4 regions of the Buttiauxella sp. S19-1 genome follow, and region 4 is predicted to be linked to each of the others. Evidence: predicted binding sites of a transcription regulator. Region 4 holds the regulator's gene; each other region holds the start of a gene.
What was found. Region 4 encodes Fur, which represses iron uptake genes when iron is present. Its sites were predicted from a motif close to ATAATAATGAGAACNACTATCAA; they were not measured.

Region 1 (2,205 bases), on a different contig from region 4:
CTGCAAACCGCAGGTTTCCGTATCAATAATGCGCAGCATATTCACTCCATCAGAACTTCGCTGGTTTCAATAACGCGCTAGCGTAATGGAATGATTTCTCCGTGCCAACCTTTCTCATCGCGCCGACCAACGGCCAGCAATTCGCCATGATCGGCGCGCACCACTAACTCGCCGCGATCATCCCAACAGGCGCTACGTCCCGCGGAGCGGTATTTGCCGGTCGAAAAAGCATGATTAGCCAGCAATACCGGCAAATTGTATTTACGCGCCCAACGTTGCAGATACATTTCATCGTGCTGGTAACTGATTTCGTTAATGAACTTGCCTGTGGCGTAAAGACTTGCGCCCATCTCAGCAGCGCTGCGTGGCCAGGTTTCTTCATCGCTGCCGGTACTGAACCCCATCGCGACGCTACGATTATGCAAACCAACCAAAGGGGTATGCTGGCCTGGAAGGTCAATATCGCTTGAAAGAGGTTTGCAACAGGCGACGCGCGAACCATCAGGCAAAAAGCCTACAGAACCGGGTGAAACACCTCCTTTACACCGCAGGGGCAAACCCACAACGATAGTCATTTTGTGTTCTATGGCGGCATTTTGCAGAGGATTAAGACGTTCATCAGTGAAGGGTAGTGCGCAGTCGTGGTGATTTTCTATGTTGAAACCAGTGAGGGATAGTTCGGGAAAAATCAGGAGATCAATTTGTTCACGGACTGCACAACGAACAAAGTCTAAGTGATGTGAGATATTAGATTCGAGGTCATCGGGGGTGGCGCCGTATTGCGCCGCCGCAACATTCCAGACAGGCATATGCTCTTCCTTAATCAATCTACCTAACAGCCATCTTCCTATGGCCGCAACAGGTAATTCCTGTGTTTGGTTCTAAAACCCAAGAAAAATCTTAACATCAATTTTGTCAGGAAGTTTAAGGTTGTGAATATTTATTTCACTTTAGGCTCATATGGCAGACGTGAAAGATTAACTGATGCCAGGCGATGCGCAATCAGGCGTTCTCTGAACCAATCGCGTAGGTGGGCAGGTTGCTCGCGTTCAACGACTTCGGCAATCACCGGCATATTATAACGTTCCTTAAAGGCCACGCCTGCCGCAGCAAGATCCACATTGATCTTATCCATTTCGTCCTGGGGTAATTCAGCAAGATTGTGATTCATTTTGGTCTCCTGTTTTGTGCCGCAAAGGTACTTGCAGATGAAGTTGATGACAAGTCTTTACATTTATTGATAGCTGTTCTCATCTCGACTTCACCTGGGCTCAAGGTTATCCTTTTGCCGTCTTGAATAAGAAAAAGGAATAGTTGATATGGCTTTCACTCGATCTCGTCTTTTTACCCTCGCGACTCTTTTAACGGCTCTTACCGCTTCTGGCTCAGCATTTGCGCATGCGCATCTTGAGCATCAATACCCTGCGGCAGATGCTTCAGTCACGGCGTCACCGCAGGCAATTACCCTCAATTTTTCTGAAGGAGTAGAAGCTAATTTTAGCGGGATTACGCTGACCGGGCCACAGCAAGTCGCCGTGAAAACCGGCATGGCAAAACGTAACGAAAAAGACGAAAAACAGCTCATCGTGCCAGTCGAGGAGGCACTGAAACCAGGTGCATACCAGGTCGACTGGCATGTGGTGTCGGTTGACGGACATAAAACCAAAGGGAAGTACCTGTTCTCGGTGAAATAAGCGGGATGCTACCTTCTTTCTATATCGCGCTGCGATTCATCCATTTTGCTGCCCTTATGGTGCTGCTTGGCAGCACCATTTCATGCTCAATGTTAGCGCCTCAGGCATTTAAGCCGGTCCTCATCCGCCGTCTGCAATGGCAGTGGCATTCTGCAGTCTGGATGACAATGCTTAGCGCAGTATTGCTGTTATGTGCTCAGGCGGGAATGATGGGCAGTGGATGGCAGGACACCATCAATCCACAGGTTTGGCTAGCCGTGCTGGGCACGCGTTTTGGTTCTGTGTGGCTGTGGCAGATTTCACTCGGTTTCGTGACGGTTGTGGTGCTGATGTTAAAACCGCGCAACTTGCAATCTTTACTGCTAACCCTCGCCGCAGGGCAACTCATTTTGCTGGCTGGTGTTGGGCATGCCGCAATGCGCGAAGATTTTTATGGTGGCTTACAGCGCCTGAACCACGCAGTGCATTTACTTAGCGCTGGCTGGTGGATCGGAGGCCTTTTGCCGCTGAT
Region 2 (2,205 bases), on a different contig from region 4:
TTGGGTGCGCGCCACTTTACTGCCGAGTGCGGTTGCGGTGTCGGTGCCCATGCTCAGGCTGTTAAGCGAACGGCTGATCAGCAGCGCAATCGCACAGCCCGTCAGTACCGGCAGCACGATAATTTTCAAAGTGGTGAGGGTGCGAATATCCAGCGTTCCGGCCTGCCAGAAACGTAACTGGTCATAGACCACTGGATTTAACAGCGCGATACCGTTGCTCAAGCCTTCAAGCACCGCGCCGAGCGCCACGCCTGCCAGCGTCAAACGCACCGGGCTGAGCTGCCCACCGCCCTGGCTTCCGGTAAACGCCACCACTAAAGCGGCAGATAATGCACCAGCAAACGCCAGCCCGAGCAGCGCTATCGGCGACGAAAGGCTCCACACGGCGGCACCCAGCACAATGGCAAAACTCGCTCCGGCATTAACACCAAGCAGTCCGGGGTCAGCAAGCGGATTGCGTGTCAGGGTTTGCATCAACGCACCGGCAAGGCCAAGTGCGCCTCCGGCAAGAATACCCGCTAGCGTGCGCGGGAGGCGTGCATCAAGCACGATGGTGCAATCCGCACTTTGGCACTGGCCGCTGAGCGCATCCATAACAACTTCTGCGGGGAGTGATTTGGCACCTAACAGCAGACTGAGCGCTGCCATTAAAAGCAGTAAAAACAACAAACTCAGCAGGATGAACCAGCGTGACATACGTTGTATATCCTTCACTTCGTAGCCTTACAAAAACAATGTAAAATTAAATGATAGTTATTATCATTATCACTCTTATTTGTTTATGCTAGCATGAGCCGCCTCGCATCTGGAAAGAAAAATTCGTTTTAAGGCCATGTAATGAACCGCAATTCTTTGTTGCTCAACCTCAGTTTGCTCAAAACTCATCCTGCTTTTCGCGCCGTCTTCCTTGCCCGTTTTATCTCGATTGTCTCGCTTGGGTTACTGGGCGTTGCCGTGCCGGTACAAATCCAGACGCTGACCGGTTCTTCCTTGCAAGTTGGGCTGGCAGTGACGTTAACCGGCAGCGCGATGTTTATCGGCCTGATGATGGGCGGTGTGCTGGCCGACCGGCACGAACGCCGCCGTTTGATTTTGCTGGCGCGATCTACCTGTGGCGTTGGCTTTATTGGCCTGACGATTAACGCCGCCTTGCCGGAACCGTCGCTGGCGGCGATTTATCTGCTTGGCGTATGGGATGGTTTCTTTGGCGCACTTGGCGTGACCGCGTTGTTAGCCGCCACACCCGCGTTAGTCGGGCGTGAAAACTTAATGCAGGCGAGTGCGATTACCATGCTGACGGTGCGCCTCGGCTCAGTGATTTCACCGATGCTCGGCGGGCTGTTGTTGGCCTCCGGCGGCGTGGTGTGGAACTACGCGCTGGCGTCTGTCGGCACTTTCGTCACTTTACTGCCGCTGTTGAGTTTACCGAAGCTGCCGCCACCGCCGCAGGTGCGTGAAAACCCGCTGCTTTCGCTGCTCAATGGGTTCCGTTTTTTGGTCGGTAACCCGATTATTGGCGGCATTGCGTTAGTTGGCGCGTTGCTGACGATGGCGAGCGCGGTGCGCGTTCTTTATCCCGCACTCGCCGGACACTGGCAAATGAGCGCGGCGCAAATCGGCCTGATGTACGCTGCCGTTCCGTTGGGTGCTGCCATTGGCGCGTTGACCAGCGGGCATATTGCTCATCACGCACGCCCAGGCCGTATTATGCTGGCGACGGGAATTGTTTCGTTTATCTCAATTGGCGTTTTCAGCCTGATGCCGGTTTGGGGGCTTGGGCTGGCGTGTCTGGCGCTATTTGGTTATCTCAGTGCGATCAGCTCTTTGCTGCAATACACCTTAATTCAGACGCTAACACCGGACGGTATGCTAGGCCGTATTAACGGTTTGTGGACGGCGCAAAACGTCACTGGCGATGCGATTGGTGCCGCCATTTTAGGCGGCCTGACGGTAGCGATGACGCCGGTCGCTGCGGCGAGTGCGAGCGGCCTGGCATTAACACTGTGCGGCATAGTATTGGCGATGGTGTTGGTGCAGCTGCGTGGTTATCAGCAGAGCGTTCCGGCGTAGGTTTTCGTAGGGTGGATAAGCGCAAGCGTCATCCACCACATTACAAAAAATCACTTGCTACCAAACAACTGACTCATCCGCTCCAGAACCTGCGTGGCACTGTAATAATCCAGACGGAATGTTTCGGTGCCCAGC
Region 3 (2,205 bases), on a different contig from region 4:
TGCCAGGCGATGGCGATAGCTTCAGCCACCGAAACATCACTTACTCGGGAAACCAGTTCCAGTGGATTTTCTGTCGATACATTGCCTGCCAGCACGACTTTATACAGCCAGCCGCAATAACCCGTTTCCTGCATCAGCGAAGACATATTGTTAATGCCAAAATGATAATTCAGCTTGTAGCACGGTGAGCGCGGTTGTGTGACCTGAATCAGTGCATCGCCCCAACGGAAAATATCGCCAATATAGACATCTTTTTCTGTCAGCCCCTCGGTCGATAAATTTTCACCATAGGCTGGGGCGGTAAACAGTTCAGCCTGTTCGGGGAATTCACGCGCCCACCAGGTGTAATGCTCGCGCGGATAATGGCACAACGCGCGATCTGGCCCACCATGAACAATTTTTTCAGCCTGTTGATCGCCTTCCAGACCCAACTCAGTGAGTTTCAGCTCACCATCGACCTGATATTTGGCGATCGCACTTGGCCTGCTGCCTGCATACTCACGAACTTTGCCAATATATACGTTTAGCGGATAGTGCATCGGATCCTCCCTGTGGCCAGACGACAGATATAAAAAAAGCGAGCCATCAGGCTCGCTTTTCATCAGTTGCTTTGCAACTTATTTTTTAGCAGCAAAACGTGCTGCTGCTTCGTCCCAGTTCACCACATCCCAGAATGCTTTGATGTAGTCAGGGCGACGGTTTTGGAACTTCAGATAGTAAGCATGCTCCCACACATCCAGACCCACGATTGGGAAGCCGGATACGCCAGAAACTGCTTCGCCCATCAGCGGGCTGTCCTGGTTTGCGGTGGAAACCACAGCCAGTTTGTCACCTTTCAGAACCAGCCACGCCCAGCCGGAGCCGAAACGAGTTGCCGCAGCTTTCTCAAATTCTGCTTTGAAATTATCAACGCTACCGAAGTCACGCTCGATGGCTGCTTTCAGGTCACCTTGCAGGGTGGTGCCAGTTTTCAGGCCTTTCCAGAAGAAGCTGTGGTTAGCGTGGCCACCTGCGTTGTTACGCAGAACGGTTTTCTTGTCAGCTGGCAGTTGATCCAGTTTAGCGATCAGCTCTTCAACTGGCAGGCTTGCGAACTCTGGCAGAGATTCCAGCGCTGCATTAGCGTTATTTACGTACGCCTGGTGGTGTTTGCTGTGATGGATTTCCATCGTTTGCTTGTCGAAATGCGGTTCCAGAGCGTCGTATGCGTAAGGCAGGGATGGCAGTGTATAACTCATGTTCATCATCTCCATTTATTATCGAACGGCGCACAAGCTGTTAACGCCGCGTAATCAGTTGGTTCATTATAGTTAATTAAATGATATTGAAAATGATTATCAATGCCGTACTTTTAGCAAGGTTATAACTTTTCGTCATGATGGAGAAAATGTGAGCACTGTCAGGCAGATAAATCGTTTTTTGCCATCAGCCACAGAAACTGGCATTGCCGCAAAGGTAGCGTTGGGTAAATAGGGTGATAGTCGGCGCTTCATTCTTGCCTGGAGCACTACTATGTCGCTTAACGTCGCCCTTTTCGGTATCGGCCTTGATACCTACTGGCCGCAATTTTCTGGCCTGGAACAGCGCCTTACAGGCTATCTGCAACAAATTGACCATCGTCTCGCCGGGCTTAACGCGACGGTGATTAATGGTGGCCTGATTGATAGCGTCGCCAAAGCTGACCGCTTTGCTACACAACTTCAAAGTCAACCGGTCGATGCCATCGTGCTGTATATCAGCACCTACGCGCTGAGTTCCACGGTGCTGCCGCTGGTGCAAAAGATCAACAAGCCGGTGATTATCCTCGCCCTGCAACCAGAACTGGGTTTGCCGTACGGGAAAATCCGCGAGATGGCCGATCGTGGCGAACGTACCGGCGAATGGCTGGCACACTGCCAGGCGTGCAGCGCACCGGAACTGGCAAACGTGTTTAATCGCGCGGGGATTCGTTACCAGCTGATCGTCGGGGCATTGCAGGGTGATGAATATGCCTGGCAGCAAACGGAACAATGGCTGCAAGCCCTCGAAGTACACAAACAGCTGGCGGCTTGCCAGGTGGGTGTGTTGGGGCATTATTACGACGGCATGGTCGACGTTTACAGCAACATGACCAACCTGAGCGCCAAACTCGGCGTGCGCTTCAAGCCGCTGGAAATGTGCGAGCTGGCCGAATACCGCGAGCTGGTCACGCAAACCGCCAGCAGG
Region 4 (2,205 bases):
TCTGTGCACAACAGGCTGATAGCAGTTTCCGCACCGCAATGTGTTCTGCTATGATTGCCCTATCTGTGGCCAATTAGCAGCCACCATACCATTAAGTATCAAGAGGTTATTTTACTCATGGCAATCGTAGGCATTTTTTTCGGCAGCGACACTGGTAACACCGAAAATATCGCGAAGATGATTCAAAAACAGCTCGGTAAAGACGTTGCTGAGGTGCATGACATTGCTAAGAGCAGCAAAGAAGACCTGGAAGGCTTCGACATTCTGCTTCTCGGCATTCCAACGTGGTATTACGGTGAAGCGCAATGCGACTGGGATGACTTCTTCCCGACTCTGGAAGAAGTTGATTTCAATGGCAAACTGGTCGCCCTGTTCGGCTGTGGTGACCAGGAAGACTATGCAGAATACTTCTGTGACGCATTGGGCACTATCCGTGACATCATTGAGCCACGCGGTGCTGCAATTGTGGGCCACTGGCCGACTGCGGGTTACCATTTCGAAGCCTCTAAAGGCCTTGCAGACGACGATCACTTTGTCGGTCTGGCTATCGATGAAGATCGTCAACCAGAACTGACTGCTGAACGCGTTCAGAAATGGGTCAAACAAGTTTCTGACGAGCTGAACCTGGCAGATATCATCAACGCCTGATTCTGGATGTGACGCAGCTTTTAAACGGGTTGCGTCACATTGATAGATTATTCCGATTAAAATAATCGCTACAAATTTTTAACTTTTCGGTTTGTCCCTGTACAATGACCCCCTGGCTAAATAGCTAACAAGGCAATTAAATCGCGACTCAGCCGCCATTTTTTAGCTTGATTATGAATAATACTTGCGGTTTCCATTTAGAATCTGCAGTTCTATAATGAGACGCATTCATCTTAACGCTCACCCTGAGTCCGAGCGATCCGTTAAGCAACAGGACAATTTCCGCATGACTGACAATAATACCGCATTGAAGAAGGCCGGCCTGAAAGTCACGCTTCCGCGATTAAAAATCCTTGAAGTGCTACAGGGTCCGGTGAACCATCATGTCAGTGCGGAAGACTTATACAAACGTCTGATTGATATGGGCGAAGAAATTGGTCTCGCCACAGTTTATCGTGTACTAAACCAGTTTGATGATGCAGGCATTGTCACTCGTCACAACTTCGAAGGCGGCAAATCCGTATTCGAGTTAACTCAACAACATCACCACGACCACCTGATTTGCCTGGACTGCGGCAAAGTTATTGAGTTCAGTGATGATTCAATTGAATCTCGTCAGCGTGAAATCGCATCACGCCATGGCATCCGTCTGACCAACCACAGCCTGTACCTTTACGGTCACTGCGCTGAAGGTGATTGCCGTACCGACGAGAATGCACACGAAATCAGCGAAAAGTAATCCGCATATCTGACATTCTGAACCAGATGTCAGGTATAAAAAAACCGGTGAGGAAGCTCACCGGTTTTTTTATTGCAGGAATTCACAGATTACTTGTTGTTCGCACGAATCTCTTGCCAGATTTTATCGCACTTGGCTTTTACCGCCTGGTCGTTACCAGTACGAGTGGCCTGAATACAGTTTTGATAATCCAGGGTGCGCACCGTTTCTTTCTTCGCAAATTCCTGGTGTTCCTTTTCCTGACCCAGCACGTTTAACACGCTCTGACAGGCCTGAATTTTATCAGGATTCCCTTCTGCGGTATTGATACAGGCGCTATAGGCTTGTTTCAGTTTTGTATCTTCCGGTGCCGTTTTAGAGGGTTGTGCGCAGGCGCTCAAACCTAAAGCCATGACCGTAACCAAAATGATTTTTTTCATGCTCGATATCCTTTATAAAACCGGGCGCTTTCACGCCCGGTATCGAATCAGAAGATGGTGAACGGTGCGATGACGATGAATTTCACGTCACGCTCATCCTGGAAGATGTTGCCGTAACCACCGCCCCAGCTTGGGATGTCGGAGTGGTTGTCGTATTGAGTGAAGTGCAGTTTGAACAGAGTGCCTTTCGCGCGCCCATCCTGAATGGTGTACAACGCATCAAGGCTGTACGCCGATTCTTTCAGGCGATTGTCAGCATCGTAGTAACCGTCAGTGGTTGGTTTAGAGCTTGGTTTTGCATCCCATGCGTAAACATACGAAGCACCTACAGCCCAACCAGCCAGATCCCAATTGCTCAGGTCATACATGGCACCCGCGAAGATGGCTTTTTCACCATTG

Region 1: MES37_RS04925 (DNA polymerase III subunit theta) is a predicted target of Fur. The motif match lies at 1,238-1,260, and genes of this name have one in related genera.
Region 2: entS (enterobactin transporter EntS) is a predicted target of Fur. The motif match lies at 747-769, and genes of this name have one in related genera.
Region 3: sodA (superoxide dismutase [Mn]) is a predicted target of Fur. The motif match lies at 1,319-1,341, and genes of this name have one in related genera.

What each region holds. Positions count from the first base shown of each region.
Region 1 covers NZ_JAHWLU010000012.1:39,143-41,347, forward strand. The annotation lists gene exoX (exodeoxyribonuclease X) at 1-39, opposite strand, end outside; gene MES37_RS04920 (carbon-nitrogen hydrolase family protein) at 78-809, opposite strand; gene MES37_RS04925 (DNA polymerase III subunit theta) at 941-1,171, opposite strand; gene yobA (CopC domain-containing protein YobA) at 1,320-1,694, shown strand; gene copD (copper homeostasis membrane protein CopD) at 1,700-2,205, shown strand, end outside.
Region 2 covers NZ_JAHWLU010000017.1:26,111-28,315, reverse strand. The annotation lists gene fepD (Fe(3+)-siderophore ABC transporter permease) at 1-696, opposite strand, end outside; gene entS (enterobactin transporter EntS) at 838-2,070, shown strand; gene fepB (Fe2+-enterobactin ABC transporter substrate-binding protein) at 2,121-2,205, opposite strand, start outside.
Region 3 covers NZ_JAHWLU010000049.1:1,397-3,601, forward strand. The annotation lists gene yiiM (6-hydroxyaminopurine reductase) at 1-539, opposite strand, end outside; gene sodA (superoxide dismutase [Mn]) at 618-1,238, opposite strand; gene MES37_RS12585 (L-fucose/L-arabinose isomerase family protein) at 1,513-2,205, shown strand, end outside.
Region 4 covers NZ_JAHWLU010000032.1:12,209-14,413, forward strand. The annotation lists gene fldA (flavodoxin FldA) at 118-648, shown strand; gene fur (ferric iron uptake transcriptional regulator) at 935-1,387, shown strand; gene chiQ (ChiQ/YbfN family lipoprotein) at 1,477-1,806, opposite strand; gene chiP (chitoporin ChiP) at 1,854-2,205, opposite strand, start outside.